4 regions of the Pseudomonas frigoris genome follow, and region 3 is predicted to be linked to each of the others. Evidence: predicted binding sites of a transcription regulator. Region 3 holds the regulator's gene; each other region holds the start of a gene.
What was found. The regulator FliA, encoded in region 3, starts transcription of late flagellar genes. The targets are predictions, from matches to a motif close to CTAAAGTTTNNNNNNNNNNNGCCGNTAA.

Region 1 (3,208 bases), 1.7 Mb from region 3:
GATACCAGGCAAACGCTGCGTAGCTGTGGCTGGCGATGAACTTGAGCAAGCCCTTGACGGCAATCATTGCAAAGATGAACGCGGTAACGAAGCCGATTGCGAACACCGGAAAATCCGACGGGACGAACAGGTGGCGGTATTTGTAGCCCGAGTAAACGGCCGCAGCGACCATGGTCGGCATCGCCAGAAAGAACGAGAACTCGGTAGCGGTCTTGCGCGACAGCCCGAACAACAAGCCACCAATGATCGTCGAGCCGGAACGCGAAGTCCCGGGAATCATCGCCAGGCACTGGGCGAAGCCGACTTTCAGGGCGTCTTTCCATGTGATTTCATCAACGGTTTCGGCATGCACTTCATGCTGACGCTTTTCGGCCCACAACATGACGATCCCGCCCACAACCAACGCCGTCGCGACGGTGATCGGGTTAAACAGGTACTCGTGGATCAAATCGGAAAAAATCACCCCCAGTACCACGGCCGGCATGAAGGCAATCAGCAAGTTTGCGGTAAAGCGGCGAGCGCCGGGCTGCGTTGGCAAACCGGTCACCACATCGATGATCTTGCGGCGGAACTCCCACACCACTGCCAGAATTGCCCCCAGCTGAATAATAATGTTGAAAGCGATGGCCCGCTCGCCACCGAAGTTGAGCAAGTCCGCGACAATGATTTGGTGACCGGTGCTGGAAATCGGCAAAAACTCCGTCAGCCCTTCTACAACCCCAAGAATCAATGCCGAAAAGGCAGTCCAAAGATCCATCAATCCCCCAAGAAGCGATGCGCCACGGCATGCCCCGTTAATATTTTTTCAGAACGTTTACTGCGATCAGCCTAGCTGAAGTCCCGTGCGCACAGGATCCAGACGGAACCATAAAAATTCCGTGAAAAATCAACTTGGATTCAGGTTTTTCCGTGCGGGGCCGAAATCCTATCAGACAAGTCCGATTAACGCTGCCGCGTTATTGGACTTGGGTCGGATATGACCGATCGGAAAAGTGTGGTTGGATGCTGGCGATCATTTATTACAAGAAAAAGAAACCGGAGTGACAGCGTTATGAACAGCTTGCGCAGTATGTCGATCAGCCGGCGTTTGTGGCTCATCTTGATCGTGGCCGTCCTGATGCTAATGACGTTGGGCGTCTTGATGCTCAAGCAGATTCACGATGACCTGTACCACGCCAAGGCCCAGAAAACCCAGCATGTGGTGCAAACCGCCAGTGGCATTCTGACCTATTACCACGACCTCGAAACTGCCGGCACGCTCACCCGCGACGCCGCGCAAAAGCAGGCACTGAGCGCCGTTCGCGGTTTGCGCTATGACCAGAACGACTACTTCTGGATCAATGACCTGACGCCGGTGATGATCATGCACCCGGCCAACCCGAAGCTTGATGGCCAGAACCTCTCGGCGATCCGCGACCCCGACGGTTTTGCCCTGTTTAACGAAATGGTCGCCGTCGCCAAGACCAAGGGTGCCGGCACCGTCGACTATCGCTGGCCGAAACCGGGCGCCAGTGCACCGGTAGAAAAAACCTCCTACGTCAAACTGTTCGAGCCTTGGGGCTGGGTGATCGGTTCGGGCGTGTATATCGATGACATGCAGGCCGAGTTCTATGGCCAGGTCTGGAAGGCTTCGTTCGTGGGGCTGGTGATTGCCCTGATCATGGCGCTGCTGGTCATCCTGATTGCCCGCAGCATCGTGCGTCCACTGCAGGAAACCGTGAATGCCATGGCCAACATCGCCAGCGGCGAGAGCGATCTGACCCGCAGTCTCGACACCCACGGCCAGGATGAAGTCACGCAACTGGCACGCCACTTCAACGCCTTCACCGCCAAGCTGCGATTGGTGATCAGAGAACTGCAAGTGTCCGCCAGTGCCCTGGGCCAGTCTTCCAGCGAACTGGGCAACGACGCCGCCCAGGCCCAGCAACGCAGTCAGCAACAGTCCCAGCAAATGGAACTGGTGGCCACGGCCATCAATGAAGTGACGTATGGCGTACACGATGTCGCGAAAAACGCCGAGCACGCCGCCAGCGAAATGCGCGATGCCGAGTCTCAGGCGCAGCAAGGTCAGGTCAACATCGATGGCAGCCTGCAACAAATCGACAAGCTGTCGTCCACCATCGATCAGGCGGTGGAAGTGATTCGTACCCTGGCCGCCGAAAGCACGCAGATCGGCAGCGTTCTCGAAGTGATCCGCTCCATCGCCGAGCAAACCAACCTGCTGGCCCTCAACGCGGCCATCGAAGCCGCCCGGGCCGGCGAGCAAGGTCGCGGTTTTGCGGTGGTGGCCGATGAAGTGCGACTGCTGGCCCAGCGTACCCAGAAGTCCACGGCCGAGATCCAGTCGATGATCGAACGCCTGCAAAGCCACTCCGAAGCGGCGGTCAAAGTGATCGGCGACAGCAGCCGTGCTTCGCAGTTGACCATCGAGCAGGCCGGCCTGGCCGGTGCAAGCCTGAATGCCATTGCCCAGGCGCTGCGCAACCTCAACGGGTTGAACGCCTCCATCGCCAGCGCGACCTTGCAACAGGCGCATGTGGTCGAGGACATCAACCAGAACGTCACCCAGGCGGCCGGTTTGTCCCACAGCACGGCGCTGGCGGCCGAACAGTCGAGCGTGGCCAGCGTTCACCTGAAGGAATTGAGTGAGCAATTGAACGGGCTGCTCAAGCAGTTCCGGGTGTAACCCGAAAAGATCGCAGCCTGCGGCAGCTCCTTGCGGGATTGGCGTACACCCGTAGGAGCTGCCGCAGGCTGCGATCTTTTGATCTTCAAACTTCGCTCCTTCCCGTTACAATCCGCACCCTCTTCGATTTCCCCAAGGAACCTCCATGTCCGGCCTTGAACTGTTTGCCGCTGCCCTCGGTGTCATTGCCGTCTGGTTGACGGTCAAACAGAACCCCTGGTGCTGGCCGATCGGTCTGGTCATGGTGCTGCTTTATAGCTGGATCTTTTTTGAGGTGAAGCTCTACTCGGACATGCTCCTGCAGGTGATCTACGCCGCATTGCAGCTCTATGGCTGGTGGCAGTGGACGCATGTGGGGGACGCGCGCCATGGTCGGCAGGTCAGCCTACTCGACGCTAAATCGGTCGCTATCAGTCTGGTCATTGGAGCGGTCGGCAGTCTGTTGCTGGGCGCTGCAATGGCGAACTGGACCGATGCCGCACAACCCTGGCTCGATGCGGCACTGACTGGCTTCAGCCTGGT
Region 2 (3,208 bases), 3.1 Mb from region 3:
AGAGCACGGCGAAGTTTGCCCTGCCAACTGGAAAAAAGGCGACAAAGGCATGACCGCTTCGACCGAAGGCGTCGCGGCTTACCTGACCGAGAACGCTGCCGCGCTGTAAGGCACGTTTGAGGCATAAAAAAACCGGCCGTTGAGGCCGGTTTTTTGTGGGCGGGATAAACCCGGTGACCGGGATCAGTCGTTGAAGTCTTCCCAACCGCCCATTTGTTTCCAGCGATTGACGATGCCGCAGAACAGCTCTGCCGTCTTCTCGGTGTCGTAGCGAGCCGAGTGGGCCTCACGACCGTCGAAGTCGATGTCGGCTGCTGAACAGGCCTTGGCCAGTACCGTTTGGCCGTAAGCCAGACCGGCCAGGGTTGCAGTATCGAAGCTCGAGAACGGATGAAACGGGTTACGCTTCATGTCCAGGCGAGCGACAGCGGCGTTGAGGAAACCCAGATCGAAGCTGCTGTTGTGCCCGACCAGAATCGCCCGTTTGCAGCCATTGGCTTTCAGTGCCTTGCGGATGCCGCGGAAGATGTCGGTCAGCGCTGCTTCTTCACTCACTGCCATGCGCAGCGGGTGATCGAGTTTGATCCCGGTAAATTCCAGAGCGGCCGCTTCGATGTTCGCGCCTTCAAAAGGCTCTACGCGAAAGAAGTAGGTGTGGTCGGGGTACACAAACCCTTTTTCGTCCATGCCAATGGTGGTTGCGGCAATTTCCAGCAAAGCGTCAGTGGCAGAGTTGAAACCACCGGTTTCAACGTCGACAACGACTGGCAGGTATCCACGGAAGCGCTCAGCCATCGGGTGGCGCGAACCACCTCCGCCGCCTTGACCGTCCTGTTCGTCATCGAAATGGTCTTCACTCACGCGTGTTCCTCCAGCAGGCGCCAGCGCAGTTTTTCACCGGCGCGCAGCGGGATTACGGTCAGCTCGCCAAATGGCAGGCTGGTTGGGGCGGTCCACTCATCGCGGACCAGGGTGATGCGATCGGTGTTCACCGGCAGGCCGTAGAAACGCGGGCCGTTCAGGCTGGCAAAGGCTTCGAGCTTGTCCAGCGCGTTGCGCTGTTCGAAGGCTTCGGCATACATCTCGATCGCGGCATAAGCGGTGTAGCAACCGGCACAGCCGCAAGCGGCTTCTTTGGCGTGCTGGGCATGGGGCGCCGAGTCGGTGCCGAGGAAGAACTTGTCGCTGCCGCTGGTGGCGGCGTCGAGCAGGGCTTCCTGATGGGTGTTGCGCTTGAGGATCGGCAGGCAATAGAAGTGCGGCCGAATCCCGCCCACCAGCATGTGGTTGCGGTTGTACAGCAGGTGATGCGCGGTGATGGTCGCGCCAACATTGGCCGAAGCCTCGTTGACGAACTGCACGGCGTCGGCGGTAGTGATGTGTTCGAACACCACTTTGAGGCTCGGGAAGCGCTCGACCACACGACGCATGTGCTCATCGATAAAGAATTTTTCGCGATCGAAAACGTCGACATCGCCACGGGTGACTTCACCGTGAACCAACAAGGGCATCCCGACTTCGGCCATGGCCTCAAGTGCAGGGAAAATCTTGTCGATGCTGGTGACACCGGAGTCCGAGTTGGTGGTCGCGCCGGCCGGATACAGCTTGGCGGCGTGAATGAAGCCGCTGGCCTTGGCCTCGCGAATTTCTTCGGGCTGGGTGCGGTCGGTCAGGTACAGCACCATCAACGGTTCGAAGCGGCTGCCAGCCGGGCGTGCAGCGAGAATCCGCTGGCGATAGCCGTCGGCTTCAGCGGTGTTACGCACCGGAGGTACCAGGTTGGGCATGATGATGGCGCGACCAAAGGTGCGCGCGACATCCGCGACTGTATTGGGCAACACAGCACCATCGCGAAGATGAATATGCCAGTCGTCGGGACGCAGCAGGGTCAGGCGGTCGGACATGAGGGGATTCCAGGCGGGTCAAACTGAGGGGAATGCTACCGGAAAAGACTCTTCCAGGCACTCGCTATCAAGTTTTGCTGGAAGCTTCCGATATCCAACAGGTATGCCGTAAACATCTGTGTGTCGGTCTTTTTGTTGTAGAAGCCAGTGGAGCCTCCCGTGCGCCAGCGTTATTTAGCCTTGCTCAGCGTGTTTGCCAGCCTTCCAGCGATGGCGCTCACTTTCCAGACCCGTCTGGAGAGCATCGAGTGGACGGTCGAAGGAGACAAGTTCGAGTGCCGCCTGAGTCAACCGATCACCGATTTTGGTTCGGGTGAGTTCGTGCACCGCGCTGGCGAGCAAGCGACGTTTCGTCTGAAGTCCTACAACGCGATGATCGGCGGCGGTTCGGCTACCTTGCTGGCGGCGGCTGCACCCTGGCAGCCGGGGCGTGGCGACATCAACCTCGGTTCTGTGCGGATCGGCAGCGGCAACGTGCTGTTCAACAGTTCGCAAGTTCAGGCCGGCCGCTTGATCAGTGGCCTGATGGATGGCCGCAGTCCGGTCGTTCGACATTACTCGGGCGATGGCCGGGTGTCGGAAGTGCGCCTGCTGCCGGTCAAGTTCAGCAACGCCTTCAACGACTACCAGAGCTGTGTGGCAAAACTGCTGCCGAAGAATTTCGAGCAGGTTAAACAATCGCAGATCGGCTTCCCCGGCGAAGGCATCGATCTCGACGCGCAAGCCAAGGCTCAATTGCAAGTGATGCTGGCGTTCATGAAGGCCGACCCGACGGTCAACCACATCGAACTCGATGGCCACTCCGACAACAGCGGCAACCGCCTGACCAACCGTGACCTGTCGCGGCGTCGGGCCCTGGCAGTCATGGAGTTCTTCAAGGCCAACGGCATTCAGGAATCGCAGATCACCGTGCGCTTTCACGGCGAGCGTTATCCATTGGCGCCCAATACCAATTCCGCCAACCGGGCGAAGAACCGTCGGGTCAATGTGCACCTCGCGCGCGTTGCGCCCACTGAAACGCCGGCCCCTCAGGCCACTGCATCGGCGAGCGCCGCGTCGACCTCCTGAACCCGCTGCAATCGTCGCTCACTCGACATAATCTGTCGCTTCGTCGTCATAAGCTGTCGCGCCTCTGTAAATTATCCTGCATGACCGGTAGACTTGACGGCTTTCCGTAGAACCCCGTGGAGTGATGGCATGGCGGACGTAAACAAGGTCGTTCTGGCGTATTCCGGCGGCCTGGACACTTCGGTGATCCTCAAGTGGCTGCAGGATACTTATAACTGTGAAGTCGTGACCTTCAC
Region 3 (3,208 bases):
TACAAGCGTTGTGGGCTCGCTGGCTGCATCCTGACTAAACTGGATGAAACGGCAAGTCTGGGCGAGGTGTTGAGCCTGGCCATCAGTCATGAATTGCCGGTGGCTTACCTCACCGATGGCCCGCGGATTCCGGATGATTTGCATCTACCGCGTCGTCATCAGTTGGTCAGTCGCGCCGTCAGCGTGCAAATGCAAGAAGAACCCAGCGAAGAAGCCATGGCTGACATGTTCGCTGATATTTACCACAGCCCGACCAAGCAGGTCGGCTGAGGTATTAATGAACAGTTTTTGTACCTACATCGATGGTCTGCCATGCATTGTTCAGTTAGTGAACGCGCAGCCAGTAATGTGGCCTCCGTCTAAGTAAGACAAGGTAAAGAAAATTCATGGGCAGCATGCATCCCGTACAGGTGATCGCGGTGACCGGCGGCAAAGGTGGCGTCGGGAAGACTAACGTGTCAGTGAACTTGTCCCTGGCTCTAGCTGAGCTCGGTCGGCGCGTCATGCTGTTGGACGCCGATCTGGGGCTGGCGAACGTCGACGTCCTGCTGGGACTGACACCCAAACGTACTTTGGCCGACGTGATCGAAGGCCGCTGCGAGCTGCGCGACGTACTGTTGCAGGGCCCTGGCGGCATTCGCATCGTCCCGGCCGCGTCCGGCACACAGAGCATGGTTCATTTGAGCCCGGCCCAACACGCCGGCCTGATCCAGGCGTTCAGCGATATCGGCGACAACCTCGACGTGCTGGTGATCGACACCGCGGCGGGCATTGGTGACTCGGTAGTCAGTTTCGTTCGCGCAGCGCAAGAAGTCTTGCTGGTGGTCTGCGACGAACCGACCTCGATCACAGATGCCTACGCACTGATCAAACTGCTGAACCGCGATTACGGCATGAACCGCTTCCGCGTCCTGGCCAACATGGCCCAGAGCCCGCAGGAAGGTCGCAACCTGTTCGCCAAGTTGACCAAGGTCACGGATCGCTTCCTTGACGTCGCCTTACAATACGTCGGCGCGGTGCCTTACGACGAAAGTGTGCGCAAGGCTGTGCAGAAGCAGCGCGCCGTCTACGAAGCCTTCCCACGGTCCAAGTGCTCACTGGCGTTCAAGGCCATTGCACAGAAGGTCGATACCTGGCCGCTACCTGCCAACCCGCGTGGGCACCTGGAGTTTTTCGTCGAGCGCCTCGTGCAACAAACCGCAGGACCGGTGCTATGACATCCAGTGGCTACAACCTCTACAAGAAGTCGGCACGTGACGCGCAGTACGAGCTGATCGAGCGTTACGCGCCACTGGTTAAACGCATTGCCTACCACTTGCTGGCGCGTCTGCCAGCCAGTGTTCAGGTGGAAGACCTGATCCAGGCCGGGATGATCGGCCTGCTTGAAGTGTCGACCAAATACGACGCCAGTAAAGGCGCGAGTTTCGAGACGTACGCGGGCATTCGAATCCGTGGCGCGATGCTCGATGAAGTACGCAAGGGGGACTGGGCGCCACGTTCGGTCCACCGCAATACCCGGATGGTCAGCGACGCCATTCGCTCGATTGAAGCTAAAACTGGCCGTGACGCTAAAGATCACGAGGTTGCGGCCGAACTCCAATTGAGTCTCGACGATTATTACGGGATTTTGAACGACACCCTGGGCAGCCGGCTATTCAGTTTCGACGATCTGTTGCAGGACGGCGAACACGAAGGGCTGCACGAGGATGGCGCGAGTGCTCATCTCGAGCCGTCACGCGATCTGGAAGATGAACGCTTCCAGGCAGCGCTGGCGGACGCGATTGCCAATTTGCCGGAGCGTGAGCGACTGGTGTTGGCGCTGTACTACGACGAAGAGTTGAATCTCAAGGAAATCGGTGAGGTCCTGGGGGTCAGCGAATCTCGGGTCAGCCAGTTACACAGCCAGTGCGCGGCCCGTTTGCGGGGGCGTTTGGGGGAGTGGCGAGCGCGCTGAAGGCAGTGTGGGGGCACTGCGAACGCGGCGGGTGGGGTGTTGAACCTTACCGGTCCCGATCTGTTGTGCTCCAGACAGTCATTGAGTGCTTTGCCGGATTGATTGAAATGGCGCGTCCAGGTGCTGGGCGCGTTTAAGACTGCTTGGAGGTCGAATTGGACAAGAACATGAAAATCCTCATCGTTGATGACTTCTCAACGATGCGGCGGATCATTAAAAACCTGTTGCGTGACCTTGGGTTCACCAACACGGTCGAGGCCGACGATGGCACCACTGCCATTCCGGTTCTCAACAGCGGCAGCATCGACTTTCTGGTAACAGACTGGAACATGCCTGGCATGACCGGTATCGAGCTGCTGCGCCATGTGCGCGCCGATGAAAAGCTCAAGAGCCTGCCAGTGCTGATGGTGACCGCTGAAGCCAAGCGCGAGCAGATCATCGAAGCGGCCCAGGCCGGTGTTAACGGCTATGTGGTCAAGCCCTTCACGGCCCAGGCGTTGAAAGACAAGATTGAAAAGATCTTCGAACGCATCGGTTGATGTGCGAAGCCACTGCGCCACGGGGGAGCTATGGAGCATAACGAGTCTTCACAGGGCGATTTCGAATCGACTCTGAAAAAACACGCGGTCGAACTGGTCGAAAGCCTTGAAAAAGGCAGGTTCGGCGACGCTGTGCAACTGATCCATGAGCTCAATCAGACCCGTGACCGTGGCCTGTATCAAGAAGTGGGCAAGCTCACTCGCGAGCTGCATAGCGCGATCGTCAATTTCCAGATTGACCCGCACATGCCGCAAGCCGAGGAAGTCTCGCAGATCACGGATGCCACCGAGCGTCTGGGTTATGTGGTCAAGCTGACCGAGGCCGCTGCCAACCGCACCATGGACCTGGTGGAAAACGCCACGCCACTGGTCAACGGCCTGAGCAACGAAGCCCAGGCCCTGAGCACCGACTGGGGACGGTTCATGCGTCGCGAAGTCGGGGCTGAAGAGTTCCGTGAGCTGGCCCGGCGAGTCGACGGTTTCCTGACACGCAGCAGCGAAGACAATCGCGTTGTGTCGAGCAACCTCAACGACATTCTGCTCGCTCAGGATTACCAGGACCTCACCGGTCAGGTGATCAAGCGCGTGACCCAATTGGTCACCGAAGTTGAAAGCAACCTGCTCAAGCTCGTGCTTATGGCCAGTCAGGTGGACCGCTTTGCGGGCATCGAACATGACCGTGAAGCGATGCTGGCAGAAAAAGATCCGCAAAAAC
Region 4 (3,208 bases), 3.3 Mb from region 3:
CGGTTTCCAGACGACGGATGACCGTGGCGGTATTGGCGATTTCGCCGCGCATTTGGGTGATGGTGTGAATGGTGCCCTGCATGACCTTTTCGCCCTGCTGGGCGGACTGGTCGGCATCGTCGGCGGCACGTGCCGCATCGGCAGCGTGGCGTGCGACTTCTTGCGCGGTAGCGGACATTTCGTTCATCGCCGTGGCCACCTGATCAGTACGGTTGAACTGCTCGTTGGTGCCGCTGGCCATGAGGCTGGCGATGGAGTTCAGTTCACCGCTGGCGCTGTCCAGATCCTTGGCGCTGCGCTGCAAACGACTGAAGGTTTCGGCGAGGAAATCGCGAAGTGTATTGGCCGCTGTCGCCAATTTGCCCAGCTCATCCTGACGGGTGCTGGCCACGCGTTCGGCGAAACGACCCTGGCTGAGTTGCGCTACGTACTCGATCAGTTTGCGAATCGGTTCCACCAGGTTGCGGTTGACCAGCCACAGGCTCAGCAACCCGATCAACAGACCCGAGGCGAGCATCACAATGATCCCCAGCAACACGGTGCGGTCGGCGTCGGCGCTGATCAGCTTCGATTGCTCGGCACCCTGCTTGCGCAATTCGCTGACCAACTCGGTCATCTGATCGCTGGTCGCGCGGTCAACACCTTTGACCGCCGTGTCGCCAGCCGTTGGGTCGGCGCCTGCCGCCACGTAGGCGTCACGGCCCTTCTGATAAGCCGCGCCCAACAGACGATGTTCGTCCCGCAGGCGTTCGATGCGGGTTTTCAGCTGCGGCTCGATACCCTTCTGCCCGGCCAGTTCGCCGAGGATGTCCTGCACATCGCGCTGACGGTCTTCGAATTGCTTCCAGTACTTATCCAGATCCGCGGGTTGTTTGCCACGCAGCAGGACGTTTTTCCACTCCTGAACCTGAACCTTGAATTGCAGGTTGGCTTCATCGATCAATTGCGAGGTGTGCAGCGGGCCTTCGATCAGATTCGCGTAGCTCTGAACACCGTTGGACAGAAAATGAAAACAGGCCAGGGCGATCAACAACATCGCGAACAAGCTGCCGCTCAACAACGCGAGGATTTGTGCTCTCAGGGATTTTTGCAGCATCGAGTGATACTCATGACAAGGAGGAGACACGCCGCGATCAGGCGTGAAAGGTGTTCGGACATCCCTGTCTGCGACCTTGGTCAGTGGCCAAAGCCATGCAAGTTCACGTCAGCAGGATCGGCGTGCCAGAGCGGTTCTTTAATCAATTCCGACCGTCGGTAGTGCCACTATTTCGCCTCCACCGCTCTGTCACAAAACCGTCAAAACTCCTTGCGATGATGCGGCTCAAGTGAACCTGAAAAATCCGCCGTAACGCGACCTGTAGCAGCTGGCGAAGCCTGCGTTCGGCTGCGTAGCAGTCGTGAAATCAGACAATGCGTTGCGTCAGGTAGACCGCGCGCTCAGGTTTTACGACTGCTCCGCAGCCGAACGCAGGCTTCGCCAGCTGCTACATAGAGCAATAGCGCTCCTTTGCGAGACCTCATGAACCACAGCATCGACCAAAGCCATCGCGACACGGACCTGTTCGGTCTGCTGTACGGTTTCAGTTTTCGCCCCGGCGAGCGCGGTCGCGAGCTCGATTCGGCCAAGGCCTTGCAGTGCCTGCAACAACCCGGCGACAACGACGAATTTCTCTGGCTGCACCTCAACCTGGCCCACGCCGCATGCGAGCGCTGGATGAAAAGCCATCTGGAATTGCCCGACGAATTTTTCGAAGCGCTGCATGAGGGCTCTCGTTCGACGCGCATCGTGCATGTGGATTCGGCGTTGCTGGCGGTGGTCAACGACGTGGTGTTCAACCTCAGCAGCATGGTTTCTTCAGATGTTTCAACGCTGTGGGTCTGCGCCCGCAGTCGGATGATCATCAGCGCACGGCTGCAACCGCTGCACTCGGTGGACAAGCTGCGCTCGTCGGTGAAGGCCGGTGAGTGCTTTCGCTCGCCGCTGGAATTGCTGGTGCATCTGCTGCGCGATCAGGGCGAAGTGCTGACCCAGATCGTGCGCAAGACCAGCCTCAGTGTCGATCAGATCGAAGATGAATTGCTGTCCTCGCGGCTGTCGACCAACCGGGCCGAACTGGGTGCTAACCGACGGGTGCTGGTGCGCCTGCAACGCTTGTTGGCGCTGGAACCGGGCTCGTTGCTGCGCCTGCTTAATCGCCCGCCGCAGTGGTTGCAGAAGGAAGACGTCAAGGAGCTGCGCAAGTCCACCGAGGAGTTCGCGCTGATCATTAACGACCTCACGGCGCTCGGCGAACGGATCAAGCTGTTGCAGGAAGAAATCGCCGCCAACCTCAACGAACAGAGCAACCGCACATTGTTCACCCTGACCGTGGTGACGGTGCTGGCGTTGCCGATCAACATCATCGCCGGGTTCTTTGGCATGAACGTCGGTGGGGTGCCGCTTTCCGGCGACCCGGAAGGGTTCTGGATTCTGGTGGCCTTGGTCGCGACGTTTACCGTGATCGCCGGGCGTTGGGCGTTTCGTAAGCGCCAGGATTATTAAGATCAAAAGATCGCAGCCTCGTTTCACTCGACAGCTCCTACAGGGTTGCGCATTCCAAATGTAGGAGCTGTCGAGTGAAACGAGGCTGCGATCTTTTGATTCTGCCTTTAAAAAACCCAAACCCTGACCCAGCGCAGCCTCCCTGTAACATTCAGCAACGATCATGGGCGACACTCCCTCTCCCCTTAGGATTGTCCGTCATGGCTACTCCTTCCTTCTCCGCCGCACAGGCGTCCGCCAGTAGCGCCAAACCGCAACTCGATAAAAAGCCCGGCCTGCTGACCATCGTGATTTTCTTCGCTGTGCTGGGCAGCGGGCTGTTGTTCACCGCCTACAGTCTGATGCACGACATGAACGAACTCGGCACTGTGGTGACCACCTGGACGCCGTTTCTGCTGTTGGGCGTGGCGCTGCTGATTGCCCTCGGCTTTGAGTTCGTCAACGGTTTCCACGACACCGCCAACGCCGTGGCCACGGTGATTTACACCAACTCCTTGCCGCCGAATTTCGCAGTGGCCTGGTCCGGGTTCTTCAACTTCCTCGGGGTGCTGCTGTCCAGCGGCGCGGTGGCGTTTGGCATCATCGCCCTGCTGCCGGTGGAGCTGATTCTGCAAGTCGGTTCCTCCGCTGGTTTCGCGATGATCTTCGCCCTGTTGATCGCCGCGA

Region 1: a site for FliA is predicted at 897-924, ahead of ACMXYH_RS16270 (methyl-accepting chemotaxis protein). Genes of this name have one in related genera too.
Region 2: a site for FliA is predicted at 1,971-1,998, ahead of ACMXYH_RS06685 (flagellar protein MotY). Genes of this name have one in related genera too.
Region 4: a site for FliA is predicted at 1,211-1,238, ahead of ACMXYH_RS07725 (methyl-accepting chemotaxis protein). Genes of this name have one in related genera too.

Annotation. Positions count from the first base shown of each region.
Region 1 is NZ_CP180479.1:3,558,595-3,561,802, forward strand. Features, by position in the region: gene ACMXYH_RS16265 (undecaprenyl-diphosphate phosphatase) at 1-757, opposite strand, end outside; gene ACMXYH_RS16270 (methyl-accepting chemotaxis protein) at 1,052-2,686, shown strand; gene pnuC (nicotinamide riboside transporter PnuC) at 2,832-3,208, shown strand, end outside.
Region 2 is NZ_CP180479.1:1,492,466-1,495,673, forward strand. Features, by position in the region: gene ACMXYH_RS06670 (peroxiredoxin) at 1-109, shown strand, start outside; gene rnt (ribonuclease T) at 184-861, opposite strand; gene pyrC (dihydroorotase) at 858-1,904, opposite strand; gene ACMXYH_RS06685 (flagellar protein MotY) at 2,064-2,972, shown strand; gene ACMXYH_RS06690 (argininosuccinate synthase) at 3,102-3,208, shown strand, end outside.
Region 3 is NZ_CP180479.1:5,232,586-5,235,793, reverse strand. Features, by position in the region: gene flhF (flagellar biosynthesis protein FlhF) at 1-270, shown strand, start outside; gene fleN (flagellar synthesis regulator FleN) at 387-1,217, shown strand; gene fliA (RNA polymerase sigma factor FliA) at 1,214-1,954, shown strand; gene ACMXYH_RS24045 (chemotaxis response regulator CheY) at 2,122-2,493, shown strand; gene ACMXYH_RS24040 (protein phosphatase CheZ) at 2,524-3,208, shown strand, end outside.
Region 4 is NZ_CP180479.1:1,714,207-1,717,414, reverse strand. Features, by position in the region: gene ACMXYH_RS07725 (methyl-accepting chemotaxis protein) at 1-1,096, opposite strand, end outside; gene ACMXYH_RS07720 (transporter) at 1,520-2,542, shown strand; gene ACMXYH_RS07715 (inorganic phosphate transporter) at 2,743-3,208, shown strand, end outside.